3 regions of the Allobosea sp. 10N428 genome follow, and region 2 is predicted to be linked to each of the others. Evidence: predicted binding sites of a transcription regulator. Region 2 holds the regulator's gene; each other region holds the start of a gene.
What was found. Region 2 encodes LexA, which represses DNA repair genes until DNA is damaged. Its sites were predicted from a motif close to TGTTCNNNNTGTGTTCNG; they were not measured.

Region 1: a site for LexA is predicted at 6,038-6,055, ahead of AC1DDA_RS11985 (ATP-dependent helicase). Genes of this name have one in related genera too.
Region 3: a site for LexA is predicted at 8,249-8,266, ahead of AC1DDA_RS24630 (DUF763 domain-containing protein). Genes of this name have one in related genera too.

What each region holds. Positions count from the first base shown of each region.
Region 1 covers NZ_JBFTIC010000003.1:346,088-356,257, reverse strand. The annotation lists gene AC1DDA_RS12015 (hypothetical protein) at 268-513, shown strand; gene AC1DDA_RS12010 (hypothetical protein) at 568-696, shown strand; gene AC1DDA_RS12005 (50S ribosomal protein L11 methyltransferase) at 785-1,732, opposite strand; gene AC1DDA_RS12000 (SDR family oxidoreductase) at 1,884-2,639, opposite strand; gene AC1DDA_RS11995 (winged helix-turn-helix transcriptional regulator) at 2,754-3,173, shown strand; gene AC1DDA_RS11990 (GNAT family N-acetyltransferase) at 3,178-3,600, opposite strand; gene AC1DDA_RS11985 (ATP-dependent helicase) at 3,639-6,023, opposite strand; gene AC1DDA_RS11980 (acyl-CoA dehydrogenase family protein) at 6,506-8,140, shown strand; gene msrB (peptide-methionine (R)-S-oxide reductase MsrB) at 8,228-8,659, opposite strand; gene AC1DDA_RS11970 (BtaA family protein) at 8,864-10,129, shown strand; gene AC1DDA_RS11965 (class I SAM-dependent methyltransferase) at 10,126-10,170, shown strand, end outside.
Region 2 covers NZ_JBFTIC010000002.1:510,791-520,960, forward strand. The annotation lists gene AC1DDA_RS08830 (helicase HerA domain-containing protein) at 1-639, shown strand, start outside; gene AC1DDA_RS08835 (aldo/keto reductase) at 909-1,943, shown strand; gene AC1DDA_RS08840 (anthranilate synthase component II) at 2,024-2,641, shown strand; gene trpD (anthranilate phosphoribosyltransferase) at 2,658-3,671, shown strand; gene trpC (indole-3-glycerol phosphate synthase TrpC) at 3,679-4,491, shown strand; gene moaC (cyclic pyranopterin monophosphate synthase MoaC) at 4,488-4,970, shown strand; gene AC1DDA_RS08860 (molybdopterin molybdotransferase MoeA) at 4,970-6,181, shown strand; gene lexA (transcriptional repressor LexA) at 6,281-6,991, shown strand; gene AC1DDA_RS08870 (ComEC/Rec2 family competence protein) at 6,985-9,246, opposite strand; gene gltX (glutamate--tRNA ligase) at 9,401-10,170, shown strand, end outside.
Region 3 covers NZ_JBFTIC010000012.1:24,372-34,541, reverse strand. The annotation lists gene AC1DDA_RS24675 (IclR family transcriptional regulator) at 1-563, shown strand, start outside; gene AC1DDA_RS24670 (M28 family peptidase) at 613-2,328, shown strand; gene AC1DDA_RS24665 (hypothetical protein) at 2,598-2,783, shown strand; gene AC1DDA_RS24660 (SemiSWEET family sugar transporter) at 3,337-3,633, shown strand; gene xth (exodeoxyribonuclease III) at 3,664-4,434, opposite strand; partial or broken gene AC1DDA_RS24650 (dienelactone hydrolase family protein) at 4,517-4,849, opposite strand; gene AC1DDA_RS24645 (DUF2171 domain-containing protein) at 5,088-5,327, opposite strand; partial or broken gene AC1DDA_RS24640 (flavodoxin family protein) at 5,573-5,860, shown strand; gene AC1DDA_RS24635 (cation diffusion facilitator family transporter) at 5,909-6,853, opposite strand; gene AC1DDA_RS24630 (DUF763 domain-containing protein) at 6,961-8,241, opposite strand; gene AC1DDA_RS24625 (ROK family protein) at 8,428-9,498, opposite strand; gene AC1DDA_RS24620 (DUF6894 family protein) at 9,661-9,912, opposite strand; gene AC1DDA_RS24615 (hypothetical protein) at 10,053-10,170, opposite strand, start outside.

The sequences.
Region 1 (10,170 bases), on a different contig from region 2:
TCGCGCTGCATCGGCTAAAGCGCCAGCGCAAATACGCCGACAGGCAATGCCCGTTTCCTGACGCCGTGCTGCCTTGACGGTTCGCATTGTGCCGATTGGTTATGCAATGAACGCAAATATTAACGGATATGGGCGCGTTTCATGCGTTTTGTGCATATCTCGCATATGCGAGCATGGCTTCTCGCAACTGCGAAATAGTCCCACTTTAGTGGCATAAGAGAACGAGGAAGCGACCGGGACTGTCCTTCGTTTTTCGGAGATAGACCCATGACCTATGTGCTAGACAATGCCGATGTGCTGCCCGTGGCAGTGGTGGCCGAAACCAAGGCCCGCAAGGCGGACCAGCCGGGTGTGATGCAGCGCCTCTATGCCGCGCTGATCGAGAGCCGCAAGCGCTCCGCCGCTCGCGAGCTGCGCGCCCGCAACATCCTCGTCAACGAGGCAGAGATCGTGCTGGGCGGCTATCCGTCCGCGACACTGTCGAGCGACGCTTCGCTGCCTTTCAACCGCTGAATTTCCGGCCGCTGCGGCCAGACCGCGCGCCGATAAACATCGAGGATCAGAAACATGATCGCCATCATCAAGCATGTCGCCGAACAGATCGCCGACGCCGCGAAGTTCGCCGCGGCCGTCTGGCACGACGCCCGCAGCCTGCAGGCCGAGGCCGAGCGCAAGTATGGACATATCGGCTTCTGAAGCCGGACGCGTAACGACCTCGCGCTTCTAGCGGCATCGGATCGGAAGCGGCTTCCGCTTTTCCGGTTCGTTGCCCTGGCGCCGGAGGTCAGGCAGGGCGGCGGAGCCTCGGGGCTGCGCCGCCTTTTTTCATGACCAGCGTAGCCCAGCCTTCGCGCAGCGACTGGCTGACGAGATAGATGCCGTGGTGCCGGTAGGCCGAAGCCACCCCGGCGACATCCATGCCGAGCAGACCGGAGAGGATCAGTGTCCCGTCTCGCGAGAGTACGCGCGCGATCGAGGGCGCCAGCTGCCTCAGCGGCCCGGCCAGGATATTGGCGAAGATGAGGTCGAAGCGGCCGGGGCGGTTGGCCTTGGCATGGCGCAGGCCCGGCGCGACATAGAGGTCGAGCGCGTTGGGCGCGTGATTCAGCCGGGCGTTGTGGGCGGAAACCTCGACCGCGATGGCGTCGATGTCCCCGGCGACGACCTTGCGCTTAATCTGCTTTGCCAGCGCCAGCGCGAGGATGCCCGTGCCGGTGCCGACATCGAGCCCGTGGCGCGGGCGGCGCTTCTTCAGCTCGGCGTCCAGAGCCAGCAGGCAGCCCGAGGTGGTACCGTGATGGCCGGTGCCGAAGGCCAGCGCCGCCTCGATCTCGATCGCGACGTCGTTGACGCGCACGACATCCCGGTCATGCGCGCCATGGACGATGACACGGCCGGCGCGCACGGGCTTCAGCCCGTCGAGGCTCGTCGCGACCCAATCCCGCGTGTTCACGGTGGTGAAGGGCGTCGCGTCGACGAGTTCGCCGACGATCGGCCTGAGCAGGTCGCGCACCGCCTCCTCGTTCGGGTGCTGAGCGAAGTAGATCTCGACCTTCCAGGGCGCGTTCAGCGAAAGCGTAGTGACGCCGTCCTCGATCTCGAAGGCCGAAATCGCGGTCTCGGTCGGGTCGAAGATCTCGCCGAGCAATTCGGTCAGGGCCCGGGCCTTCTCGCCCGAGGTGGAGAGTTCGAAGACGGTCGCAACCGTCGCTGGCAGGAGGCCTTCGCGCATGCGGTGGCATTAGCAGCGTGGGGCGAGGTTGTCATGCGGTGCGATGTGGGGTCGTCATGGTCGGGCTTGACCCGACCATCTCGGAATGCAGCACCTACTCGTCAGAGATTCCCGGGTCGCCGCTGCGGGGCGCCCGAGAATGATGGCCGAGTCAACCGTGCTGTGCATTCAACGCCGCGAAGACCTGGTCGAAAGTGCCGGTGGCTTCGGCATAGCGCAGCGGCTTGCAACGCTCAACGATCACTTCTGCGGCATCAGGCCGGGTTTCGAGGATCGTCATCACCTCTGCGATGAAATCGGCGAGCGGCATCGCGGCGGGATCGACGGCCTGCTGCGCACCCATCAGTTCGGTCTGCACATAGGGCGGGGCGATCTCGATGACCCCGACCGAGGTATTCTCGAGCTGCTCGCGCAGGCTGATCGACCAGGAATGGATCGCCGCCTTGGTGGCGCTGTAGGTCGGCGTAACCGCAAGCGGCACGAAGCCGAGGCCGGAGGAGACGGTGAGGATCGTGGCGCTGAGCTGCTTCATGAGATGCGGCAGGAGCGCGGTCGTGAGGCGGATCGGCCCGAGCAGATTGGTCGTAATCGTTTCCTCGGCGATGGCGATGTTGTCGGCGGCCGGGACATTCTCGGGCTTCATGATGCCGGCATTGTTGAGGATGGCATTGAGCTTGGGAAAGCGCTCGACGACCTGTCGGGCGAAGGCTTCGATATCGGCCTTGTCCTGGATGTCGAGCAGCATCGAGGCCATGCCGGGATTGGCGGTGGTGACCTCGTCGAGGACGCGCTCGCGCCGGCCGGCGATGATGACCTGATTGCCCCTGGCGTGCAGCGCCTCGGCGAGCGCCCGGCCAATGCCCGAGCCGCCGCCGGTGATCAGGATGGTGTTGCCTGAGATGTTCATGGGAAGCCCTCTTGGCAAAGCCCGGTTGTGGTTGCTCGCATGAGGTGGCGTCATTACTCTTCAAGGGAAAGAAGGCGCCAAAAAGTGGTATACGCACCAAAAGGAGAGTGTCGGATGCAGGCGATCCGAACCGCGATGGCGGCGATGCATGCGCGCAGCGAAGCCATTCCTCCGATCAGCCCTGCCGTGGAGTCGCTGGTGCGGCAGGTCATCGCGCAGGTGGCGGACAAATGGACGATGCTGGTGCTGGAGGCGTTGGAAGAGCACGGCACGCTGCGCTTCACCGAGGTCGGGCGCATGGTCGGCGGCATCAGCCAGAAGATGCTGACCAAGACGCTGCGGGAAATGGAGCGCGACGGGCTGGTCATCCGAACCGTCCATCCGGTGATCCCGCCTCATGTCGATTATACGCTGACCGAACTCGGCCGCGAGCTCAGCGCAGCGTTCTGCGGAGTCTGGGTCTGGGCCGAGACCTATTATGGGCAGGTCTCGGCGGCACGGAAGGCGTTTCGCGAGCGGGAAGGCGGCGCCTGAGCGCTCACAGATCCTTGGTCAGGTAGACGCGGGTCGCGCCGGGCGGCTTCGGCGCGATCTCGCCGAAGACCTGCCATCCCAGCTTCTTGTAGAACTCCGGCGCCTGGAAGCTGATGGTGAAGAGCACCGCCTTGCTGCAGCCGCGCCGCCGGCCTTCCTCCTCCGCCAGGGCAAGAATGCGGCTGCCGGTGCCGGTGCCGCGCAGGCTTTTCGGCAGGTAGACGAGATCGATGAAGAGCATGCCGAGCGAGGTGCGCCCGACAAGCCCGCCGATCGGCTCGCCGGTTTCGGGATCGGTGACGCGGATCGTCAGATCCTGCCGGTCGTGCAGGCCGATCTTCTCGTCGTTGTAGCCCTTCAGGCCGTTGGAGAGCACTTCGCGAAGAGCCTTGTCTTCGGCGTCGGTCAGATCGATCTGGGGAATCATGTCGGCAGCAGTCTTCTGGAGTTTGGTATCGGCTGTGCTCAGCCAGCCTTCTGGACGAAGCTGTCGAGCACCATCTTCCGCCCGGCCTTGTCGAAGTCGACGGTGAGCTTGTTGCCATCGACGCTGGCAACGGAGCCGGGGCCGAATTTGACGTGGAAGACGCGGGCGCCGGTGCCGTAGGCAGACTCGCCGGTCGATTTGGCGGTGAGCTCACCTTCGATCAGCAGCGGGCCGCGCTGGCGTGATGAGCTGCCTCCGAAACCGCCCGAGCCGAAGCCACGGCCGCTTTCGGAGAAGCCGCTGCCACCGCCGCTGTTCTTCGCGCGGTTTTCCTGCGCGCGCTGCCAGCCCGGCGTGTTGTAGCTGGAGCCGAAGCTCTCCATCCGGTCGAAGCGCGAGGCGCCGTAGCCGCCCTGCGAATAGCTCGTCGGGGCCTGCTCGACCTCGACATGTTCTTCCGGCAATTCGTCGATGAAGCGGGAGGGCAGGCTGGTTTGCCAGAGGCCGTGGATGCGCCGGTTCGAGGCGAAATAGAGCTTCAGTTTCTTGCGGGCGCGGGTAAGGCCGACATGGGCAAGGCGGCGCTCCTCCTCAAGGCCGGCGCGGCCGCTCTCGTCGAGAGCGCGCTGGTTCGGGAACAGCCCTTCCTCCCAGCCCGGCAGGAAGACGGTGTCGAATTCCAGCCCCTTGGCGGCGTGCAGCGTCATGATCGAGACGCGGGCCTCGGCCTCGCCATCCCCGACATCCATCACCAGCGAGACGTGTTCGAGGAAGGCCGGCAGATCGGGGAATTCATCGAGGGAGCGGACGAGCTCCTTGAGGTTTTCGAGGCGCCCGGCGGCATCGGCCGAGCGGTCCTTCTTCCACATCTCGGTGTAGCCGGATTCCTCCAGCACCAGTTCGGCGAGTTCGCCCTGCGGCATGTTCTCGGCGCGGGCCGACCAGCGGCCGAAGGCTTCGACCAGTTCGCGCAGCGCGGTACGGGCCTTGGGCTTCAACTCGTCGCTCTCGACCGCGGCGCGGGCCGACTGCATCAGCGAGAAGCCGGTGGCGCGGGCGTGATTGTGCAGGAGCTGGACCGTCGCATCGCCGAGGCCGCGCTTGGGCACATTGACGATGCGCTCGAACGCGAGGTCGTCGGTCGGCGAGACGACGCAGCGCAGATAGGCCAGCGCATCGCGGATTTCTGCCCGCTCATAGAAGCGCGGGCCGCCGATGACGCGATAGGGCACGCCGGCCTGGACGAAGCGCTCCTCAATCTCGCGCATCTGGGCGGAGATGCGGACGAGCACCGCGACCTCCGCGAGGTTGTGCTTCTTGGCCTGCATCGCCTCGATCTCGTCGGAGATCAGGCGGGCTTCCTCCTGGCTGTCCCAGGCGCCGGTGATCGTGACCTTCTCGCCGAGCGCATCCTCGGTGCGCAGCGTCTTGCCGAGGCGCCCCTCGTTGCGTGCGATCAGCTTCGAGGCGGTGGCGAGGATATGGCCGGTCGAGCGGTAGTTGCGCTCGAGCCGGATCACGGTCGCGCCCGGAAAATCGTGCTCGAAGCGCAGGATGTTATCGACCTCGGCACCGCGCCAGCCATAGATCGACTGGTCGTCGTCGCCGACGCAGCAGATGTTGCGGCGTCCTTGGGCGAGAAGCCTCAGCCAGAGATACTGCGCCGTGTTGGTGTCCTGATACTCGTCGACGAGGATGTAGCGGAAGCGATCGTGATAGGTCTGGAGCACGTCAGGATAGTCACGGAACAGCGTCAGGCAATGCAGCAGGAGATCGCCGAAATCGACAGCGTTCAGCGCCTTCAGCCGATCCTGATAGGCAGCGTAGAGCTTGCCGCCCTTGCCGTTGGCGAAGACCGCGGCCTCACCGGGCGGCACGTCCTTGGGGCTAAGGCCGCGATTCTTCCAGCTATCGATGAAGCCCGCCAGCATGCGGCCGGGCCAGCGCTTCTCGTCGATGCCCTCGGCCTGAATCACTTGCTTCATCAGGCGGATCTGGTCGTCGGTGTCGAGGATGGTGAAGTCGCTGCGCAGATCGAGTAGTTCGGCGTGGCGGCGCAGCAGCTTGGCCGAGATCGAATGGAAGGTGCCGAGCCAGGGCATGCCTTCGGCGACCGGGCCGACGAGATGGGCGACGCGCTCCTTCATCTCGCGCGCCGCCTTGTTGGTGAAGGTGACGGCGAGGATCTGGGAAGGGTAGGCGCGGCTGGTCGAAATCAGGTGGCCGATGCGGGTGGTAAGCACGCGGGTTTTGCCGGTGCCGGCGCCGGCCAGCACCAACACGGGGCCTTCCGTCGCCTCGACCGCCTGGCGCTGCTCCGGGTTCAGCCCCGTAAGATAGCCGGCCGCCGGCTGCGCTGCAGCACGCGCGGCGATGCCTCCAGGGCGGGGCAGGGGAGCGGAAAAGGGGTCAGTCTCGGACAAGGGACCAGTGTGCTCGTGCGTGATTCGTTCTCCGGCGAATATAGGGCGCTCGTGTCAGGATTGCGCCCTGCCGGAGGGATCATTTTATATCCCGTTCCACAGGGAGGTGGCAGCAATGGCGGAGCAGAGCGGGGAAGGGCGCCGGGAGGTCACCAATCAGGTGCTGGCGATGCTCTACTTTCCGCGGTTCGAGATTCGAATGACGGCTCCGAGGGCGAGCAGCCCAGCCCCTGTCCAAAAACGTATCTCAGCCCCGAGAGAGCCTGAGCCGCGCATACGAACCGGCTTAGCCAAGTCCATCACGCCATCCGAGAAGCCCGCTATCCATGCTGTTGCTATGAATGCCAATCCGATTGCGAAACAGGCGTAGCCCAAGATCGCCCTTATGCGCACAATCGACTCTTGTCTGAGGCGAAACGGACTGTGCGGGTCTGGCCGCAGGTGGGTCAAGGTTAGTCACGTTTGGCGAACGAGGATCGGGGATGACGAGCGTGGACTGGACCATCACCAACCAGGTGCGGGTGTTGGCCGAATACGACGCCTTCGCCGCCGATCCGGTGCTGCTCGGCATCGTCTCTGCCTTCGGGGCCGACTGGGCACGCGAGCGGCTCCACGAGGCCGGGCGGACTGTCGGGTCGGCGCGGGTGCAGGAGCTGGCCTATCTCGCCAACCGTTACACGCCCGAACTCAAGGCCTTCGACCGGTTCGGCAACCGCATCGACGAGATCGCCTTCCATCCCGCCTGGCACGAGCTGATGGGGCTCGCCATCGGGCAGGAGACGCATGCGCTCGCCTGGAACCGGCCGGAGCCCGGTGCGCAGGTGGCGCGGGCGGCGCTGCAATATCTTTGGTACGGGGCGGAGAGCGGCATCTGCTGCCCGATCAGCATGACCTATGCCGCCGTGCCGGTGCTGAAGCAGGACGCGGCACTCTGGGAGCAGTGGGGTGGGCTTGTCACCTCCAATCGCTACGATCCGCGGCAGGGGCCGGCGCCTCTCAAGACGGGCGCGACCGTCGGCACGGCGATGACCGAGACGCAAGGCGGCTCGGATCTGCGTCAGACGCAGACATATGCCGAAGACAATCGCGACGGCACCTATTCGCTCCATGGCCGGAAATGGTTCTTCTCGGTGCCGCATTCCGACGTCTTCCTCACGTTGGCGCGCATGGGCGAGGGCATCTCCTGCTTCGTCGTGCCGGGCTGGCTGCCGGATGGCGCGCGCAACGGCGTCGCGATCCAGCGGCTCAAGGACAAGGTCGGCAACCGCTCGAATGCCTCTTCCGAGGTGGAGTTCAGTGGCGCGATCGGCCATCTGATCGGCGAGAAGGGGCGGGGCATCCGCACCGGGCTGTCGATGAATCACAATTCACGGCTGGACATTGCCGCCGCCTCCTCCGGGCTGATGCGGATGGCGGTCTCGCTGGCGGCGCATCACGCGCAGCACCGGAGGGCATTCCAGAAGGCGCTGATCGACCAGCCGATCATGCAGAACGTGCTGGCCGATATCGCGATCGAGGCCGAGGCCGCGGCCTGGCTCGCCTTCCGGCATTTCGCGGCGCTGGATCGACAGGAGGCATCGGAGAGTGAGCGGCTGCTGGCGCGGGTGGGCGCGCCGATCGCGAAATACTGGATCACGCGGCGGACGCCTGCCGTCGTCACCGAGGCGCTGGAATGCCATGGCGGCAACGGCTTCATCGAGGACAACCCGATGGCGCGGCTCTATCGCGAGGCGCCGCTGAACGCGATCTGGGAAGGCTCGGGCAATGTCATCTGCCTTGACGTGTTGCGCTCGCTGGCGCGCGAGGAGGGGGCGATCGACGTGTTGCGGGCGGAGTTGGTCGCGGCTGCGGGCTCGGACAAGCGCTACGATGCGGCGCTGAGGCGTTTGGAAGGCGAATTGCCCGGGATGATCCGCAATGAAGGGCAGGCGCGGCGGCTCACCGAGCGGCTGGCGCTCATGTTGCAGGGCTCGTTGCTGTTGCAGTTTGCGCCTGCTGCGGTGGCGGATGCGTTCATTGCCACACGGCTTGGGGATGGCTGGTCGGGACAGTTCGGCGATCTGCCGCCGGCGGTGGATGCCGGAGTGCTGGCGCGACGGGCGGTGCCCGTTACGTGAGGCGTCATGCCCGGGCTTGACCCGGGCATCTCTTTATCGCCTTTCCGTCGTGAGATGCTCGGGTCAAGCCCGAGCATGACGGCGGGATCAAGCCGCTTCCGGCTCGAAATTCATCGCCACGCCGTTAATGCAGTAGCGCAGGCCGGTGGGCGGCGGGCCGTCGGGGAAGACGTGGCCGAGATGGCCGCCGCAATTGGCGCAATGCGCCTCGACACGGTGCATGCCGTAGCTGAAATCCTCCGAGGCGCCGACGGCGCCCTCCAGCGGCTGGTCGAAGCTCGGCCAGCCCGTGCCGCTCTCGAATTTCTTGCCCGATTTGAACAGCTTCTGGCCGCAGCCGGCGCAAGAGAAGGTGCCGGCGCGCTTCTCGTAGTTGAGTGCGCAAGAACCCGCACGCTCCGTGCCGTGGCCACGCAGGACCTGATACTGCTCCGGCGTCAGCCGCTCGCGCCACTGCGCGTCGGTCAGCTGGAAGGGGAAAGTCTCGTCCTGCTTCTTCGGCTCGCCGAACATGCTCATCAGACCCATTGCGATCTCCTTGTCAGCGGGGTGGCGGGGCGCCTCATCGGCTTTCGTGCCGCCAATATGGCGTCTCAGGCGCCGGATTTCAGCCCCACAGATTACCGGCGGTTTCACGACGCAGCGGCAAGGGCCGAGGCTCCGTCACCGGACCGTCACGCGACTCCTCTAGCAGGCCCGCCACCCGCAAAGGGAGGAAAACCGGTGACGCAACAGGCGACGCAAACGGCGCGCGCGGCCCGCCGCATGACGAGCTCGGGCCTGGGACTGGCCGTCCGGCGCAGCAAGACGCTGTCCAAAGCGGGCATGCTGGAATGGCTGTTCGCCCGCGCCTTCTCCGGACTGGTCTATCCGCAGATCTGGGAAGACCCGGTGGTCGACATGGCGGCGCTGCAGCTCAAGGCCGAGGACCATGTCGTGGCGATCGCGTCGGGCTCCTGCAACATCCTTTCCTATCTCACGGCCGCGCCGATCCGTGTCAGCGCTGTCGATCTCAACGCCGCGCATATCGCGCTCGGCCGGCTGAAGCTCGCGGCTCTGGCGCGGTTGGAGCGGCAGGAGGACTTCCTGCGCTTCTTCGGCCAGGCAAATGCGCGCGAGAATGTCGGCGTCTACGATCGCGAGATCGCTGATCATCTCGACGCCGTCTCGCGCGGCTACTGGGAGGGGCGGGGCCTCAATGGACGGCGCCGGATCAACCTCTTCGCCAAGGGCTTCTATCGCTACGGCCTGCTCGGCCGCTTCATCGGCACGGGCCATGTGCTGGCGCGGGCGCTGGGCGGCAATCCGCTGATGATGCTGGCGGCGCGTGACCTCGCCGAACAGAGGGCGCTCTACGAGCAACACCTCGCGCCGGTGTTCGAGCGCAAGCTGGTGCGGTGGCTGGTGCGCCAGCCGGCCTCGCTCTATGGGCTCGGCATCCCGCCGGCGCAGTACAAGGCGCTGGCCGCCGATGCCGAGGAGGGCATTCTCGGCGCGCTGAAGCTGCGGCTGGAGCGTCTGGCCTGCGATTTCGATCTGAAGGACAACTACTTCGCCCAGCAGGCTTTCGGCCGACGCTATGGCGAGGGGGCCGGCGCGGCGTTTCCGCCCTATCTGCAGCCGCAATATTTCGCGGCGGTGAAGGAGCGCGCGGCGAACGTCTCCTATCACCAGAGCGCGGTCACGGCTTTGCTGGAGCAGCAGCCGGCCGAGAGTTGCGATGCCTATGTGCTGCTCGATGCGCAGGATTGGATGAACGACGCCGATCTGACGGCGCTGTGGTCGCAGATCACGCGCACCGCCCGGCCGGGCGCGCGGGTGATCTTCCGCACGGCGGCCGACGAGCGGCTGCTGCCCGGCCGGATACCCGCTGCGATCCTCGACCAGTGGCATTACGAGGAGGAGCGCAGCCGCGATCTCTGCCGGCAGGACCGCTCGGCGATCTATGGCGGCTTCCACCTCTATGTGCTGAGGGGGCAGGTCCGGTGAGCGCCGCCGAGGTGCCGGGCGGCTCGCCCGCCGGGTTGATG
Region 2 (10,170 bases):
CGGCCGGTGCGCCCAGCACCGCGCCCGCGCCCGGACCCGAACGAGGTGCTGCGCCGGATCGAGACCTACCGCCCGGCCCCACAGCCGGAACCCGAGCCGGAGATCGAGCTCGAGCCGGAAGAGCGCGAGGCGACCATGGTCGAGATCCTGCGCGAACTGATGGCCGACCCGGAGGCCCGCTCGCGCCAGGTCGCGGTGCTCTATCAGGATTTCACCGTGCGCTGCCGCATGCGCCGGCTGGGCCGGACGAATCTGAGCCTCGAAGAGTTCCGCCGCAGGCTCGCCGTGGCACGGGCCGGTGTCAGCGACAGCGTCGCGACCAGCGAGGGCTGGCAGGCGGCATTGGCTGCCTCGGGCACGCTGCCCGAGGACCTGCAGGGGCTCTTCCTCTACATCGCCCGCACCGCGATCGAAGGCAGGCCCTGCCCCAGCGATGCCGAGCTCGCCGAAGTCTATGGCAGCCATTCGCCCAGCCGGGCGCGGCGCCTGCTCGGCTACATCGAAGAGCGCGGCCTGATCGTCTGCCATGTCGATTTCCGCGGCCTGCGAACGCTCGCCCTCCCCGCGCTGGGCGTCGAGACCGCACCGGGTCAGGCGCAGCCGCGGACGGCCGGGATGCCGCGCAGCGCCCGCGGCTAAACGCATCTCGTCTAACTCCCGAACCGCGCCGTCATCCCGGGCTTGACCCGGGATCGATGCCGGAGCGCGTCCGGCGCAGCTTGAGGCATGGACCCTGGACCTCCGCTTCGCCGCGTCCGGGATGACACGCTCCTTCTTCCGAAGTTCACTAGCTTCGGCGCCCCGCCTTTCGGCACGATGACTTCAACTCACGAATGCTGTTCCGCTCGGCGCACTAATCGCATTAGCTTCGAGCCGCCATGTTCCCGCCACCACAGGAGATCTGGATCATGGAATACCGGCGTTTAGGCCATTCGGGGCTCAAGGTTCCCGCCCTGAGTTTCGGCGCGGGCACCTTCGGCGGACAGGGGCCGCTCTTCAGTGCCTGGGGCAATACCGACGCTCGGGAGGCGCGCCGCCTCGTCGACATCTGCCTTGAAGCAGGGTTGAACCTCTTCGACACGGCGGACGTCTATTCGAGCGGCGCCTCCGAGGAGGTCCTCGGCGAGGCGATCAAGGGGCGGCGCGACAAGGTGCTGATCTCGACCAAAACCACCTTGCCGATGGGCGACGGCCCGAACGATGCCGGCTCGTCGCGCAGCCGCCTGATCAAGGCGACCGAGGACGCGCTGCGTCGGCTCGGCACCGACTATATCGACCTGCTGCAGCTGCATGCCTTCGATGCCGGCACGCCCGTCGAGGAGGTTCTCTCGACCCTCGACGCGCTCGTCAGGGCCGGGAAGCTTCGCCATGTCGGCGTCTCCAACTTTTCGGGCTGGCAGCTGATGAAGTCGCTGGCTGCCGCCGAGCGCCATGGCTGGCCGCGCTATGTCGCGCATCAGGTCTATTACTCACTCGTCGGGCGCGATTACGAATGGGAGCTGATGCCGCTCGGCATCGATCAGGGCGTCGGCGCGTTGGTCTGGAGCCCCCTCGGCTGGGGCCGCCTCACCGGCAAGATCAGGCGCGGCCAGCCGCTGCCCGCCGGCAGCCGCCTGCATGAAACCGCCGAATTCGGCCCACCGGTCGAGGACGAGCAGCTCTACGCCATCGTCGACGTGCTCGATGCCATCGCACAGGAGACCGGCAAGAGCGTGCCGCAGGTCGCGATCAACTGGCTGCTGCAGCGCCCGACGGTCTCCTCCGTCATCATCGGCGCCCGCAACGAACAGCAATTGCGCGACAATCTCGGCGCCGTCGGCTGGAACCTGACGACCGAGCAGGTCGCGCGGCTCGATGCCGCGAGCGTCCGCACGGCGCCCTACCCCTATTTCCCCTATCGGCGGCAGGAGGCCTTCGCTCGCCTCAATCCACCGGCGGTCTAAAGTCGAGCGCGGCCCGCGCAAAACTTGACCACCCCGCCTCCGAACGTGCATGACCTCAAGCCGTATTCACAGGTCCGGCCATGCGCGTTCTGTTGATCGACAACTACGACAGCTTCACCTGGAACCTGGTCCACCTCATCGGTGGCCTGGGGGCCGAGGTCGATGTCTGGCGCAACGACGCGCTGTCGGTCGAGGAAGCGCTGGGCGGCGAGCATGATGCGATCGTGCTCTCGCCCGGCCCCTGCACACCCAACGAGGCCGGAATCTGCCTCGACGTGGTCCGGCATGGTGCCGGCCGCAAGCCGATCTTCGGCGTCTGCCTTGGCCTGCAGGCGATGGGGCAGGCCTTCGGCGGCGACGTCGTGCGGGCGCCCGTGCCGATGCACGGCAAGGTCTCGCCGATCCGGCACAAATCACGCGGCCTGTTCCGCGGCATCAACGGGCCGCTGCAGGCGACCCGCTACCACTCCCTCGTGGTCGACCGCGATTCCTGCCCAACCGTCTTCGACATCGAAGCCGAGACCGATGACGGCCTGATCATGGCGCTCTCGCACCGGGAGCTCCCGGTCCACGGCGTCCAGTTCCACCCGGAGAGCATCGCCTCCGAGCATGGCGCGACGATCCTGCGGAATTTCCTCGATCTCGCCCAGCGATGGCGCAGCGAGCACGAAGCCGCCGCCCTGACCCCATCAGCCTGAATTCCGCAGAGATTCCATGGACGACTTCAAACCCTTCATCGCCAAGGTCGCGACCGGAGCGACGCTCTCGCGCGAGGAGGCGCGGGACGCCTTCGACACGATCCTCTCGGGCGAGGTCACCAATGCGCAGTCCGCCGCCTTCCTGATGGCGCTGCGCGTGCGCGGCGAGACGATCGAGGAGATCGCCGGCGCGGTCGGCGCAATGCGCGGCAAGATGCTGCCGGTGAAGGCGCCGGCCGAGGCGATCGACATCGTCGGCACCGGTGGCGATTCCTCCGGCTCCTACAATGTCTCGACGCTGGCCTCGATCATCACCGCCGCCTGCGGCGTGCCCGTCGCCAAGCATGGCAACCGCGCGGCCTCCTCGCGCTCGGGTGCCGCGGACGTGCTGACCGCGCTCGGCGTCAGGGTGGGGCTGGATTCGGCCGGCACGGAGCGCTGCATTGCCGAGGCCGGGGTCGGCTTCATGTTCGCGCCGACGCATCACGCCTCGATGCGCCATGTCGCGCCCGTGCGCACCGAACTCGGCACGCGCACGATCTTCAACCTGCTCGGCCCGCTCTCCAACCCGGCCGGCGTCAAGCGCCAGCTGATCGGCGCCTTCTCCGAGACCTGGCTCGAGCCGATGGTCAAGGTGCTGGCCTCGCTCGGCTCGACCCGCGTCTGGGCCGTGCACGGCTCCGACGGGCTCGACGAGATCACCACCACCGGCCCGACCCGCGTCGTCTCGCTCGATAGCGGCAGGATCGAGAGCTTCACGATCAGCCCCGCCGATGTCGGCCTTGAGCCGGCCAGGCCGGAGGTGCTGCGCGGCGGCACGCCCGAGCAGAACGCGGCTGCGCTGAACGCCGTGCTGGCCGGCGAGAGAACCGGCTTCCGCGACATCGCCGCCTTCAATGCGGCGGCGGCGCTGCTGGTCGCCGGCAAGGCCGCGAACCTGAAGGACGGCTTCGCCCAGGCGACGGCTGCGCTCGACTCCGGCAAGGCCAAGGCGACGCTCGCCGCGCTCGTCAAAGCCTCGAATGCGTGAGGCCGGCATGACCGACATCCTCGCCAAGATCGAAGCCTATAAGCGCCAGGAGATCGCGGCCGCCAAGGCCGCGGTGCCGCAGGCCGAGATCGAACGCCGTGCCCGCGCGGCCGCCAAACCGCGCGGCTTCGCCGATGCGCTCGCCGCCAAGCTCGCGGTCGGCAAGCCGGCCCTGATCGCCGAGATCAAGAAGGCCAGCCCGTCCAAAGGGTTGATCCGCGCCGATTTCGACCCGCCTTCGCTCGCCCGCGCCTATGCCGCCGGCGGCGCTGCCTGTCTTTCGGTACTCACCGACGCGCCCTCCTTCCAGGGCCAGCCGGAATTTCTGACGCAGGCGCGCGAGGCCTCCGGCCTGCCGGCGCTGCGCAAGGATTTCCTCTACGAGCCCTATCAGGTCTACGAAGCCCGCAGCTGGGGCGCCGACTGCATCCTGATCATCATGGCCGGCGTCGACGACGACACCGCCCGGGCGCTGAACGAAGCCGCTCGCGATCTCGGCATGGACGTGCTCGTCGAGGTGCATGACGACGCCGAGCTCGACCGGGCACTCAAGCTCGAAAGTCGGCTGCTCGGCATCAACAACCGCGACCTGCGCAGCTTCCACGTCGATCTCGCCGTGACCGAGCGGCTGGCGCCGCGCGTCCCGGCCGACCGCATCGTCATCGGCGAGAGCGGCATCTTTGCCCATGCCGACATCGCCCGTCTCAACAAGGCCGGCGTCAACAGCTTCCTCGTCGGCGAGAGCCTGATGCGGCAGGCGGACGTCACAGCGGCGACGCGGACCCTGCTGACCGGCCAGGCTCAAGAGAACGCGGCGTGAGCCGGCTCAGCCATCTCGACGCCCAAGGCCAGGCACATATGGTCGATGTCGGCGACAAGGCCGAGACGACCCGCATGGCAGTAGCCGAGGGCAGCGTCGTGATGGCGCCGGAGACGATCGCGATCGTGCGCGACGGAAATGCCAAGAAGGGCGACGTGCTCGGTACGGCGCGCCTCGCCGGCATCATGGCCGCCAAGCGCACGCATGAGCTGATCCCGCTCTGCCACCCGCTGCTGCTCAGCAAGATCGGGGTCGATCTGGAGATCGACGAGGCCTTGCCGGGTGTGCGCGTGCGCGCCGAGGTGAAGATGAAGGGCCAGACCGGCGTCGAGATGGAGGCGCTCACCGCCGTGTCCGTCGCCTGTCTCACTGTCTACGACATGGTCAAGGCCGTCGATCGGGCGATGCGGATCGAAAATATCCGGCTGCTGCACAAATCCGGCGGCCAGTCCGGCGACTACGAGGCGAAAGCCCGCTGATGGCGCTCACCCCGGTCCCCGTCGCGCGCAAGGCGCTGCTCGATAGCATTCCGGGGCCGACCGGGGCGGAAACCCTGCCGCTCGCGCAATGCGCCTGGCGGGTGCTCGCAGCCGATCTGAAGGCGCTCAGAACTCAGCCGCCCTTCGCCAACTCCGCCATGGACGGGTACGCCGTGCGCGGCGACGACATGGCTGAAGGCGCCGCCCTCTCTGTGACCGGCGAATCGGCCGCCGGGCGGGCCTTTGACGGTACGGTCGGGCCGGGCGAAGCCGTACGGATCTTCACGGGTGCGCCGATGCCTGATGGTGCCGACACCATCCTGATCCAGGAGGACGCCGACGGCGTCGGCAGCCCCACCATCCGCGTGCGGGTGCCCCCGGCCAAAGGCAAGTTCCTGCGCCGGGCGGGGCTCGATTTCCGCGAAGGCGACGCCCTGCTGTCGGCCGGACGCGTGCTCGACAGCGCCGCACTCGGGCTCGCCGCCGCGATGGGCCATCCCTCGCTGCCGGTCCGGCGCAAGCCGCGCGTCGCGATCCTGGCGACCGGCGACGAGCTGGTGGCGCCGGGCGAGCCTGTCGGGCGCGACCAGATCGTCGCCTCCAACTCCTTCGCGCTCGCCGCGCTGGTCGAAAAGGCCGGTGGCACCGTGCTCGATCTCGGTATCGCGCGCGACGACCATGCCGATCTCGCCAACAAGATCGGCATGGCGCGGGCTGCCGATGCCAACGTGCTGATCACGCTCGGCGGCGCCTCGGTGGGTGCCCACGATCTCGTACAGGAGGCGCTGACGCGGGCCGGGATGTCGCTTGGCTTCTGGAAGATCGCGATGCGACCGGGCAAGCCGATGATGACCGGCCGGCTCGGCCGGATGGTCGTGGTCGGGCTTCCCGGAAACCCGGTCTCCTCGATCGTCTGCGGCCACCTCTTCGTGCTGCCGCTGATCGAAGCCCTGCTCGGCCTGGCCGATGCGGATCGCGATCGCAGCATCCCCGCCCGCCTCGGCCGCGACCTGCCGGGCAATGACGAGCGTGAGGATTATCTGCGCTCGGAGCTGGCGCTGACGCCCGATGGTTGGGTTGCAACGCCTTTCGACCGGCAGGATTCCTCCATGCTCGGCACATTGGCGCGGGCGCAGGCGCTGACGATCCGCCCGGCCCATGCTGCGCCGGCCAGGATAGGCGACCTCTGCCGTATCCTGCCGCTGCTGTAGACAGGCGCCCTCGCGCGAACGGGTTGCGGAACACAAGGCGAACAGTTATGGTGTTCGTGATTTGTTTCGAATCTACGCTTTTCCGGGGCCGGCGGGATCATGCTGACACGCAAGCAACACGAACTCCTGCGCTTCATCCAGGAACGCTTGCGTGAGAGCGGGGTGCCGCCCTCCTTCGACGAGATGAAGGACGCGCTCGATCTGCGCTCGAAATCCGGCATCCACCGGCTGATCATGGCGCTGGAGGAGCGCGGCTTCATCCGCCGCCTGCCCAACCGGGCGCGTGCGCTCGAAGTCATCAAGATGCCCGATGGACTCGGTACGCCGCAGCAGCGGCCGCGTTTCAGCCCTGCGGTCGTCCAGGGCGGGCTCGGCACGCAGCCCAATCTCGGCAAACCCCGCCCCACCGCTGATGAGGACAGCCGTTCCTCCATCGCGATCCCGGTCATGGGCCGCATCGCCGCCGGCACACCGATTTCGGCCATTCAGAACCGCAGCCACACCGTCTCGTTGCCGCCCGACATGCTCGGCTCCGGCGAGCATTACGCGCTCGAAGTGCGCGGTGACTCGATGGTCGAAGCCGGAATCCTCGACGGCGACACCGTCATCATCCGCAAGCAGGACTCGGCCAATACCGGCGATATCGTCGTGGCACTGATCGACGACGAGGAGGCCACACTCAAGCGGCTGCGCAAACGCGGCTCCTCGATCGCGCTCGAAGCCGCCAATCCCGCCTATGAGACGCGTGTGCTTGGGCCGGACCGGGTCAAGATTCAGGGCCGCCTCGTCAATCTGATGCGGCGTTACTGAAGCCGCTCGACCTCGGCTTCGCCATCGGCGGATGCTGGCGGAATGCTGATGCTCGTTGCAGCGGGCGCCGCCAGACGCGGTTCGCGTCGGCGGCTCCACGGCCGATCGGCTGCGCTGGGCTCTGAGATGCGGCTGCTCCATCCCGACGCCGTGCGGTAGAGCGAGCTCGCGCCGTCGCGCGACAGTCCCATTCGCTCGATCAGCCGGGCCTTGCAGGCGCCGCTCCAGGGAATGGCGGTGACGACGAGGTCGGCCCGCAGGCAATCTTCGATGATCGCCAGCCGGTCGCGCGTGTAGGAAATCATGCGCTTGTCGGCCGTTTGCGCAACACAACCCAGTTGATCGCAAGCGATGCCGGCGCGCAGCGTCGGATCGTCCGGCGAGCGGCTGTCGCCGTCGGCACTCAGCCATTGCTGCAGCACGAAGCGGCTCGGCTTGCCGGCGACCGCAAGGCGTCCATCGAGGCCCCGCACCGCCAGCCCCGAACCGTCGCGTTCGATCAGGATTTCCGGCCGCTCCGGCTTTCCGGCGATGGCGACGCCGAGCACGATGGGGACCGCCGCCAGCCAGCGCCATGCCGTGGTCCAGAGCGTCAGCCAGAGCAAGGCCAGCACAAAGCAGGTCAGCACGGCCGGGCTGAAGGCGGCGATCATCACGGTGGAATGGTCGATGCTTGCGACCCAGTGCGCCACCTTGAGCACGACATCGGACGCCAGCCCCATCAGCGCCCAGGCGGGCCAGTCCAGCCCGAAGGGATAGGCCAGCACGCCGAAGACGGCGGCCGGCATGACGAAGAGCGAGACGAAGGGCAGCGCCATCGCGTTGCCGAGCAGGCCGAAGGGGTTGAAGGTCTGGAAGTGATAGGCCCCGAAGGGCGCTGTCGCCGCCGTCGCCAGCAAGGTGGTGACGATGATGCCGAGCGCCGCTGCCCAGACCGGCCCGAGCGGCCATGGCAGGCTCGGGGGCGGCTCCGTGCGTTTTCGGCTCTCCCAGCGTTCGGCAAAGGCGATCAGGGCAGCAACCGCGCCGAATGACATCTGGAAGCTCGGTCCGAGCAGCGCCTCCGGCTCGCGCAGCAGCACGATCATGGCGGCAAGAGCGAGATTGCGCATGCTCAGTGCAGCACGATCGACGAGGATCGCGCCGAGCATCACCAGCGTCATGATCAGCGAGCGTTCGGTCGCGACGTCACTGCCTGAAAAGATACAGTAGGCGGTCGCGCCGAGCATCGCCGCGACGGCCGCGATCTTCTTGATCGGCCAGCGCAGCGCGGCAGTCTGGGAGAGCGCCAGCAGGGCGCGCACCAGCCAGAAAATCGTCCCGGCCGCGAGAACCATGTGCAGGCCTGAGATCGAGACGATGTGGTAGATCCCGGCCGCGCGCAGGTCATTGTTCGTCGCCTCGGTGATCAGGCCGCGCTTCCCCGTGACAAGGGCGGCAGCGACCGCCCCCCCTTGCCCGCCGCCCGCCTCGGCGATGCGCCGGGTCAAGGCGTTGCGGGCCCGGTCGATCGTGACATCGACGGCAAGGCGCGTCGGCATTGGATGCGGCGCGGGCGCCGACGCGATCTTGCCTGCGATACTGCCGACTGCGCCGATGCCGCGGAAGAAGGCATCGCGCCCGAAATCGTAGCCGCCCGCCCGAGCCGGCCCCGGTGGAGGCAGGAGCCGCGCCGTCGCCGCGATATGATCCCCCGCAGCGACCGAGCCGGCGCGGATATTGACGCGCACTCGCCTTGGACGCTCCGCGGCCGGCATCCCGGCGAATTCAGTTACCAGCAGGACAATGCGGGCGCCGTTGTCGCGTGCCTCCACGCTCTCGACGAAACCCGTCACCTTGCCGATTCGCGGCCGTTCCAGCATCGGCGCGGCGATATCGGCCGTCCGCCAGACGCCGGCGGCAAAACCCGCGAAGGCGGCGGCCGCCGCCAGACAGGCCATCGAGGCTAACCGACGGGTTCGCAGCGCGAACGCGAAGATCGCGCTGAGCGCGAAGCCGGTCAGAGGCGCCCACAAAGCCGGCTCACGATCTGCCGCGAAATAAAGCAGGATGCCGACACCCGTCGCCACAGGCAGCCATAGGAACGGGCGGCGACGCTCCGCCTCCAATTCGAGCGCCTGACCGAACCGAGCCTGCCAGTGGTTGAACCAGGCTTTGAAGCGAACGGAGATCAGCCAGGGCGCGAGCAGGCGCAAAGGCAAGGCCTCGGCTCGCGCGCCGCGCGGCATGTCCTGCCCCGGCGGCCCCGGCTGCATTCTCCGCCCCTCCCCCGCCGGCGCAGCAATTTGACCGCTTAACCTTTCCGGCCAAGCCATGTTACAGGGCGCGCGCCGGTTGTCATGTCATGACCTGCGCCATTTCCCTGTCTTGCCCCGGGCGGCTCGTGCCGCCCGGCCGGAGTTGCCTTCCATGAGCAATGCCGTCGTCACGCGCTTTGCGCCCTCGCCCACCGGTTTCCTGCATATCGGCGGAGCCCGCACGGCACTGTTCAACTGGCTCTATGCCCGCCGCCAGGGCGGCAAGATGCTGCTGCGCATCGAGGACACCGACCGCGAACGCTCGACCGACGCAGCCATCGCCGCGATTCTCGACGGGCTGGAATGGCTCGGCCTCGATTGGGACGGCCAGACCGTCTATCAGTTCCAGCGCGCGGCGCGCCATCGCGAGATCGCCGAGCAGATGCTCGCCGCCGGCAACGCCTATTACTGCTATGCCAGCCAGGCCGAGCTCGAGGAGATGCGCGAGAAGGCGCGCGCCGAGGGCAAGCCGCTGCGCTATGACGGGCGCTGGCGTGATCGCGATCCGTCGACCGCGCCGGAAGGCGTGAAGCCGGTGATCCGCCTCAAGGCGCCGCAGACCGGCGAGACCGTGGTCAACGACGAGGTCCAGGGCCGCGTTATCTGGCAGAACGAGAATCTCGATGACCTCGTGCTGCTGCGCTCGGACGGCACGCCGACCTATATGCTCGCCGTCGTGGTCGACGACCACGACATGGGCGTGACCCATGTCATCCGCGGCGACGACCATCTCACCAATGCCGCCCGCCAGACCCAGATCTACGATGCGCTCGGCTGGGACGTACCGAGCATGTCGCATATCCCGCTGATCCACGGTCCCGACGGCGCCAAGCTCTCGAAGCGCCACGGCGCGCTCGGCATCGATGCCTATCGCTCGATGGG
Region 3 (10,170 bases), on a different contig from region 2:
CCGCGCTGGCGATCGGCAATGCGGCGGAGCGGCAGATCGATATCGCGAGGATTGCCGGGCCGATCATCGCGAAGCTCGGCAGCGGCACGGGCGAAACGGTCCAGCTTCGCGTTCGCGACGGCCGCAACAGCCTCTGTGTGGCAGGTTGGGAACCGGAGCGAGCAGTGAAGGTGCTGGCGGGCATAGGCGGAAGCAGGCCCATGCATGCCGGCTCGGGCGTCGTCCTTCTCGCCTTTCAGGACGAGGCCTTTCGGGAGGCGCTGCTCAGTGAGCCGCTGAAGGCGTTCACGGACCGGACCTGCGTCGATCCCGATCGGCTTCGGCAGGTGCTCGCGCATGTTCGCGGCCAGGGCTTCTATGTCAGCCATGGCGAGGTTAGCCCCGACCTGATCTCGATCTCCGCGCCGGTGATGGGTCCCGACGGCAAGATCATCGCGACGATCCATATCGGTGCGCCGACAGGCCGGGTGAGCGAGAGCCTCCTTCCCACCCTCGTCGAGACCGTTCGCAGCGCGGCGCGTGAGCTTTCGGCGCTGCTCGCGGCCTCTCGAAGCGCCGGCTGAACGTGTCGGCCCCTTTCACGCAGATGCAAGAGACAAGGATGCCATCGCCATGGCCATAGCAATGCAAGCCGAAGGTGGCCCGGAACCGGCGCTTGTCGGCGCGGTGTCTGCGGCCCGCATGATGTCTGGGCTTGGAACCCTGGCTCAGTGGTCGAAACTGGCCGGAACAGCCGGGGAGGCGGCCAGCTTTTCGTGGATCAAGGAGCAGCTGGACGGGCTCGGCCTGCGAACCGAGCTCATCCAGCATGACGCCTATATCAGCATTCCCGGGCCGGCCCGGCTCGTCGTCGATGGACGAACGATACCGGCAATCACGCATTCGATGTCGCTGCCTTCGCCGGGCGATGGGCTGGTGGGGGCGCTCATCGATCTCGGCGACGGCTCGCGTGCAGCCTTTGCCGAACGGGATGTCCGCGGGCGGATCGTTCTGGTCGATGGGATCGCAAGCCCCGGTATAGCCCTGCTGGCCTCGCAGGCGGGTGCGGCGGGCGTTGTGCAGATCAGCCCCCACCATCTGCTGCACGAGATGTGCATCTCGCCGATCTGGGGCAATCCGTCGATCGATACGCGTTCAGCCCTGCCGAGTGTCGTCGTGCTGACGATCGGAAATGCGGATGGCGAAGCCCTCCGGAAAGCTCTGCAGGATGCTGCGGTGGAGGTCACGCTTCATGCGGAGGTGGATACCGGCTGGCGCAAAACCCCGCTTCTCGTCGGCGATCTGCCGCTAGCCGAGGATCCGCCAGGACCTTTCATCCTGCTCTCATGCCATGTCGATACTTGGTTCAAGGGCGTGATGGACAACGGCTCCGCGAATATCGTGATGCTTGAGGTCCTGCGGCTGTGCCTGGAGCATCGGGAGGCTTGGCGCCGGGGCATTCGTATCTGCTTCTGGTCCGGGCATTCCCAGGGGCGCTATTCCGGATCGGCCTGGTATGCCGACAATCATTGGGCGGAGCTCGACGCACGCTGCGCGGCCCATGTGAATCTCGACAGCCCCGGAGGAATCGGAGCGAAAGATCTGACCCGGACGGGAGCGGCCGGTGGGCTTTTTGGCATCGCAGAGGCCGCTATCGCGGAGGAGACCGGGCAAAAGCTGGCCGGGCGCCGCAAGGCGCGCTCGGCCGACGATTCTTTCCCGGGAATCGGCATCCCCTCCGTTTTCGGGAGCCTCAGCCTGCAGGAGCCGGGCGCGCTGAAAATGCGCAACGATCTCGGCTGGTGGTGGCATACCGAACACGACCAGCTCGACAAGGTGGATCCCGATCTGCTGGTACGGGACGCGCGGATCGTGCTGCGCGTCGTGCTGGACCTCCTGACGCGAGAGCGGCTGCCGATCGACTATACCAACCAGCTGGCCGATCTCGCCGGCGAACTGGATCGCTTCGGGGATCGCCCTGAGATCCCGCCGCATCTCCGCAAGGCCATCGGCAATGCGAGAGCTCTGGCCCTGGATCTCGCGGGCTTCGATATCCTGGCGCTCGACGCTTCGGTGCATGATCGCGCGGTCATGCGGCTCAGCCGCATTATCGTTCCGCTCGACTACACCCGGGGGAATCGCTTCGTACACGATGCCGCGCTTTCGCTGTCATCCTGGCCGGTTCTCGATCCGCTCCGGCGACTTGCTTCCTGCGCGGCTGGAGACGAGGCCCGGTTTGCGGAAGTCGATGCGGTGCGTGCGCTAAATCACTTGACCCACAGCCTTACCGAAGCATCGCGCCTGCTGGCGGCCGCCTCGGATCCGCCAACCGATCCGGCCGGAGTCTGACAGCACGAATGCGGGGGTTTCGACCGGTGAGCCCCGGCTGCACTGGGACGGGCACGATGCGAAACGGCATACAGCTCGCCACCGACATCTATCTACATCCGGCGAGGCATCCAACCGGAGAGCAAGCAGGCACCATGTGGCGCTGCGCGGACAGAGAGATAAGCGCTGCTCTGGTTCCCACAAGGTCGCGGACCGAGATCTTCTCCGGGAAGGAACGGTACAGGCTTAGCAGCGTTCAACCTTCGCACTGACAGTTGACGTAGGCACCCATGGCAGATCCACAGAGCCCGGCAGTCGAGAGTCTCCGGCAGGAGCAAAAGTCTCAAAAGAAAGCAGAGCGGGCGCTCACCTCCGATCAGAAGCTCGAACAGGCCCTCAAAGACACCTTTCCCGCGAGCGACCCTGTGGCCCAGCAGGTGCCCACGACACCGGGCGCCGCGGAGGAGGAGAAATGATCCGGGCAGCGGTCTTCAGCCTGGCTGGTGCCTGGGTTGCCGGGAAGGTGGGAAGGGGCGAAATCCCCGAGCGCCTTGCGGTTCCGATAACGCTACTGGCGACACGGCTTCCCACGCCCCTGATCCTCGCGGGCGCGATTGGCTACGCCTGGTATCGCATGAGTCAGGAGACGCGGGCGAGGGTGGCGGAGGAAGAGCAGCCGGAACGCCCGGCCCGGTCGGCGGCCGGGCAGGGCGCAAAATCTCGCACAAGCCAAGCGCGGAAGGGAATGCGGCGGCCTCGGAAGCCCTCACCTGAAGAGGCTGCCGATGTTTAAGTTGTTTCTGGAAATGTCGATGCTGGCATTCGAGGCGCAGCAGGCCATCTGGTTCCGGAGCATGAAGATCGCCTCAGGTGGTCGTGCTGCCAGCGCGAGATCAGTCGGAAAAGACCTGCGCCGCACAGAATGCCGTGTTGAAGGCCGCTACCGGAACTGGTGCTGTTGGAATTGCTTGCGGCTATCGACGAAAGGTCCGGGCGAATGTTCGGCGACTGTAGAGGTAGGTTTTCGACGTGAATTGGATCGCCGTGGCCGGCACCCTCGCAGCGCTGTGTTCTACCATCAGCTTTGTCCCGCAGGCTTGGCGTATTGTCCGGACACGCGACACGGGGGCAATCTCTACCGTGACATATAGCCTGACTGTGACTGGCTTCGCTCTCTGGACGGCATATGGAATCGGTCTGGGCGAATGGCCACTTATCGTCACGAACAGCATATGCTTTGTGCTGTCGGCGTTCATCCTGATGATGACGCTGCTGCCTCAGGCTAAAAAGGAGGCGGTGGCCGACACGGTCGATCCGGCTTCCTAACGCAGATGGGCTCGCTGCTCGGCCAGCATGTCATCCAAGTTCGATCATGACCGGGGCATGGTCGCTAGTATGTTCCCAGCCGCGCGGCGACCGTCGAACCTCGGCACGCTTGAGTGTTGCAGCCAAAGCAGGGCTTAGCAGGAGATGGTCAATCCGCAGCCCTGCGTCGCGTTCGAACGAGTTCCGCCAGTACTTCCAGAACGTGTAGATGCGCTCTCTCGGATGAAGGTGCCTGACGGCGTCCGTCCAACCCTGTTCGAGGAGCTTAGTATATGCCGTCCTCACCTGGGGTCGAAAGAGCGCGTCATCTCGCCATCGCCCGGGTGCGTAAACATCGAGCTCCGTCGGCATGACATTAAAATCGCCTACGAGCGCGACCGGTACCTCCAGGGAGAGCAGCTCCTGGGCGTAGGCATGCAGTCGCCCAAACCAGCGCAGTTTATATTCGAACTTGGGGCCGGGGGAAGGATTCCCGTTGGGGAGATAGAGACACCCGATCAGTACCCCGTTGACCGCCGCCTCGATGTACCGGCTATGGCTGTCATCAGGATCTCCCGGTAGCCCCCGGCGCGTGAGAACCGGGGATGACCCCTTCGCGAGGATAGCTACACCATTCCAGCTCTTCTGGCCGTGCCAAACCGCCGCGTAGCCGGCTTGCTGCAATTCGTGCTCGGGAAAGCGATCGTCTGAGCATTTAAGCTCTTGCAGGCACACGACGTCGGGGCGGTCCTGCTTGAGCCACTGGAGAAGAACGGACAACCGACCGTTGATGCCGTTCACATTGTAGGTTGCGATCTTCACCGACGGCTCTCCCACACGCGAAACCGGCAATCGTCAAAGGTTCTCGCGCAGGAACGCGTGTGTCCTCAATATTGCATCCAACTCACCAGTGAGAAACCATGTCCATTGGCGTTGAACCGTTCCCCCGCTGCTTTTGACCAATCTCTCGATGGCCCCGGCGGTTAGACACAGGCACCACTCGGTCCGCTTCCCCATGCAGGATGAGCGTAGGGGGCTGCGAGGCTCGCTCCAAGCCCGGCGGCAGGAATCCGAAGAAGTCGACGACAGCTTTAACCCTGCGATCGCGTGCCGCCAGAGCCAGGACCAATGCACCGCCCAGCGAGAAGCCGACAACGGCGAGACGGGCCTGGTGATCGCCGGTGATTGACTCGATCGCTTCCAGCCACACCGGGAACTTGCTCTTGATTTCACCGTAGCGGGCCGATCGCCGGTGGCCTCGAAGTACCGCGGGAGCAGGACGTTGTAGCCGGCCCCCGCGATCATGTTTGCGGCAAACTCATATCGGCCGCTATTCGTCAGGCCGTCTGAGCCATAAAGGAGAATGACGGTGCCTCCAGAGGCACTTGGGCCAAAGCGGTCAACCGCGACGCTCACCTGGGCTGGCCCAGCGACGATGGTCGCGCCGACTCCAGCAACAAAATGGCGTCGGTCCATTACTCGGTCGCCTCAGACCATCTCTCCTTGGCTTCCGCCGCCGGGACGATCAGCTTGATCGTATCGTGCTCGAGGGCAACGACGAGCGCCAGGTCGAGATAGTGGTGGGCTCCGCCCGACCCCGGATCATTCTTCTTCAGCTTGATGAGCTGGCCGCTAAGGGCGTCGACGGTTCCGACATGCTCTCCATCGGATCCAATCACCCCCTGGCCTTCCTTGATTTGCTCAACGAACAGCATCGCTTGGTCTCCTGGCTCGACCTCTCCGAACGGCAACGGAGCATTGGGCACCGAGGTTCCAACACACGTATCGGAACCGTCATCGTGGATGCGGAAGGATTCCGGTGTGTCGATTGCGGCGCTCCTATCGCTACTGAACCTTCGGTTGTGCGGCCCCGCGAGCGATGCCCAAGTGCCTCACCTGATCGATCGTGCTTTTCGGATCGCGGAGGGGGAACGTCGCGTGACCTGCGTGAAACATTCCAGATTCGGGATCCCGTGGTGCCTATGGCAAGGTCGCTGCCGTCGCCGTCGTGGGCAACGAGGATGGAGCCCATCACGTCTCCGCTGAAATCGCTCAGGCATTGTTTGATGTCGGGTTCACCATCGCGGCCGGCGGGCCGACATATTGGGTCGGCGAAGCCAGGGGCAGCATGAATTTCATCGATCTCGACGAGATTTCAGAAACGACCGCCATGACAAACCGGATGCTCGCTCGGAATGCGGCCCACCTCGCTGGACTGCTGAAGCGGCATTCCTATCCGGGGTATTGAGGCAACCCGCGCTGCCTATGGTAGCACCGCCGTCGGCGATCTAAATTTTTACTCGACCAGCTTGGCGCGCCGCTTTCGCCACGTGGTGGAAGTCTGCGGCTTCACAAATACCGAGACGATGTCGGAGCGGCGCTTCCTGAGCCTCGCTTCGATGCGCTCCACGCAATCCTCGATGTCAACGGTCGATCGATCGTCCTTGAATTCAAGGCTCAGCGCCACGACGATCTGATCTGGGCCCAGATGGACTGTCGTCATGCCGTTGACACGCTCGACATCTGGATCTCCGTCGACCGCCGCCCTGATCTCTTCCTGGACGTGGGGCAAAGCCGCTTCCCCGATCAGCAGCGCCTTACTCTCGCGCGCCAGAAGCATTGCCGTCATCGCCAGAATGACGCCGATCAAGATCGACGCCACGCCGTCGAGCTCGGGTCGCTCGAAATAGGCCGCTGCCGTGATGCCGATGAAGGCGATGAACAAGCCGAGCAAGGCTGCGGTATCTTCGAACAGCACCGTGAAGACGCTCGGATCCTTGCTTTGTCGGACCGCGGCGAAGTAGCTCAGCGAGCCCTTGGCGATCTTGAATTCCTTCAACGCAACCCGCCAGGAATAGCCTTCGAACAGGGCCGAGAAAACGAGCACGAGATAGTTCGCGGTCAGGTTCGTCGCCGGATGCGGGGCGATAACATGGGCCACTCCCTCGTAGAGCGATACGCCGGCCCCGACCGCGAAGACTAGGAGCGCAACAACGAAGCTCCAAAAATAGAGCTCGCGGCCGTGGCCGAAGGGATGCGTGAGATCGGGCGGCCGCGCGGCCCGGTTGAGGCCGTAGAGCAAGAGTGCGCCATTGCCGGTATCGACCAGGGAGTGAACGCCCTCCGACAGCATCGCCGAGCTGCCGGTCCAGGCTGCCGCGACGAATTTCGTCGTCGCGATCAGCAGATTTCCTGCCAGCGCTGCATAGATGACTTTCCGTGATCCCGAATGTGTCGCCATCTAGCTCCCCGCCTCAGCGCAACAAGCTGCAGCGGTGGCTGTTCCCTTGACCCGACGCGTGAAATGTATCCCACGAAGGCAAATGATAAGGGCGGGGAGCCCTTGGCCTAGAGCTGCCGACGCATTGCTCTGACGTTTTCGCCTTGTGCAGTCCCGGGCGTTTCCCAGCCAAAGACACTCCGGCCGCCGTATTCCGCAGATCGGCGGCGCTCCTCAGCGACATATTCGACGAGCGTCGGCCCGGTCGTACTACGCTCTAGCCGACGGCTCTCACCGTCCAGCCGCGCAATGGCGGCAAGGCGATCGTCCTGGCCGAGCTTCGCCCGATCGACGGCCGAGCGCAGGACAGCGATGGTCTGGTCGTAGACCTTTGTCGGCACAGCGAAGGGCTGCCGGTCCTTGCCGCCATGGGCGAGAGAGAAGCGCGCTGGATCACTGAAACGGCAGGGCGCGCCATGCAGTACTTCCGCGACCATCGCCAGGGACCGCACCGTGCGCGCGCCGATGCCGGGTACAAGCAGCAGCTCGGAAAAGTCTTCTGGCCCCCGATCTGCCGCGGCAGCCAATGCCCCATGGAGGCGTCGTGTCACGATGTCCTCGGGCCTGACATCGTGGTGGGCGGGCATCACGAGATGCGGGAGGAACAGCTGCGGGGCGTTTTGATCAGGGATGGCGCGCGCCGGCTGCAGCGCCGCCAATTCCCTGACGATCCTGTCCGGTCCCTGATCGCGCAGCATCGTGACCTGCGCTTCGCGGGCGCAGTCAGCGCGCGCATCGGTCAGGTTGACGATGTTGCCGGCGCTGCGCCCCTCTATTGCGGAATGCGGTGTTTCGACGAAGCTGCCAAGGCCCTCGGAATGCCAATGATACCTCCGCGCCAGACCGCCGTCGCCGTTCATGCCCTGCTGCACGACTGTCCAATGGCCGTCATCGGCCACGAAGAATCCGTGCAGATAAAGGTCGAAGCCGTCCTGCACCGCTGCGCTGTCGACCTTGGCGACGAGCCGGCTTGCCTGCGCCAAGGCTGTCCCGTCGAACCCTACCTTCGCGCCAATCTGTTCGAGCTCGGCGGGTGTCCGACGGGAATGATTCCCTCGCCCGCCGCAGACATGCAGCCCCAACTCACCAGCTGGCGGCTTAAGACCCCGTTTCAACGCCCCGATGACGCTGGTCGTAATGCCGGACGAGTGCCAATCCATGCCCATGATCGCGCCGAATGACTGGAACCAGAAGGGATGCGCCAGTCGCTGCAGTAGCTCATCGCGCCCGTATTGCTGGATGATGGCTTCACAGATCACACTACCCAGCCGGGCCATGCGCTCGCCGAGCCAGAGCGGCACACGCCCGTAATGTAGGGGAAGATCGGCACTGCCAGATCGCTTTGTCATAACTCACGGGAACGAAATAAGAACATTTCGATATGTACATCGACCCGTGATCGTTGACCATACCGAGCGAACGGCGTTGGAACTTAGAGCGGTTCACTTCGTTCAAGCGAGCACCCCGAGGGCGCGGAAAGCCGCTCGACCCTCGGAAATCCTCCTAGGATTCGCGGGTGCGACATCCCCGAGCCTTCAGCTCCGTTTTGAGGATTTGGCGCGGTTCTCGTAGCTGGCGTTCCCCAGCCCCGTTCCGATCGTGACTACGCCCCAGTTTTTGACGTCCTGCATGAATGGCATTTCGCTCAGGCCTTGAATGACCGCGTCGTTATGCATGGTGACCATCGTTTCGTGCTCGCCAATGGTCGGCACCGTTTCGCGAACGCTGTCGATTAGGTTGAAACGACTGCTTTCCCAGTTGCCTGGCAAGTTCTGCGCCCCGCGGTCGATGCTGCCGTCGGGCTGGATGATGCCGGGACACCCAATGCCGATAAAGGGTGCGACCTTGAGGGCTGCTTTCTCCGCGGCCTCGATTTGACTTCTAATCATCTCGCCAAGGCGCTCGACCGCCTCGTCGCGATTGGTCGTGTCGTCGGCGTGCCGCCACAACTCAAAGGTCGCAACCTTCGCTTTGCTGAGATCTATCGCCTTCGTCTGTCGAAGCTCGACGATCCCGGCCCGAATGTTCGATCCTCCGATGTCGACCGCCACCAGGCTGTCGAAGGCCTCGAACATCCATTTTGGAGCGATATGAGCATTGCCCAGTAGACCCGCCTCATCCGGGTCGTGACGGATCGGCACCAACTCAACCGGATGCTGCTCCGTGCGCAGGATGATCCCGGCCCGTCCTATGGCCAGCTCGCCGACGCGGCTCTGGCGAAAGCCTCCCCCTACGACGATGCGCTCAACTGCCGACCAAGCCTTGAAGCGACAGAAGCGACGGACGACCGATGCCAGGGCCTCCGCGTACTTCTCGATCGCACTGTGAACCAGCGCTGCCGCCTCGGCATCGTCGCCCGCCAGGATCGCGTCGAGATCCTTCTTCTTTAGCTCATCACTCGGCTTATCGATCGGGTCCTCGCCGGTCTCCCGGAATGCCGCTCGTAACTCCTCGAGATGCTCAAAGATCGCTCCGCGCCTTGCCTTGTCTCCGACGAAGCCGTCCTCGTCACGGGCTTCCAGATTGTAGCTTGTGACAATGACCGAGGGCAGCTGAGCGGCCCCGTTGCGACCGTCCGCCGGGGTCGACTTCGTACTTTTTGCCATGAGAGCCTCGTCGGTGAGACAAACTCAACCCGTCAGGAGGAGCGGGGTTCCAACGCAGATCGGCCGCCCCATAGTGAACACATTCGGGATCAGGGTCGGCCCCTTTCCCGCGGCATGAACCCGATCGGGCACATGTACGCTGGGTGCTCACGAGAAGCACCGTCACGTTCCTGATCGGGTACGGGCCGAATCTGTGACGTCTGCGGATTCGAATGAAATCCGACCGCGATAGACGGGGCGCTCACCCGCCTGGACCAACATCGTTATTTCGCAATTGTCGGTTTCGGTCAGCGCATCGTGGGCAGCTTCAGCGAACGCCGTCCGAGCTTCCTGCCGAGCAGCCTTGTCGTCCGGAAGATCCAAATCGACGAAGTGCGATCCACCGCTATTCGTGATGAAACGGTACATAGGCATGGGAAGAATCCTGAGGAAGTCACTCCTCCAATCGCAGCGGCCCGGCCCTGGTTCCCCAAAATGACAACCTGGACAAGAGAACCGAAGCGATGCAGGCCGGCGGATAGCCGACCTGCCTGACGTTCTACTGTGCACCGTTTTCAGATCACGGGACGCTGATAGGGATCTGCGGTCTCGTCGAAGCGGCTCCAGCCGCCAGCGCGATACTCGGCTAGGCGCTCATCACGATTGATCGGCGTGGCACCATCTAGAATCGCC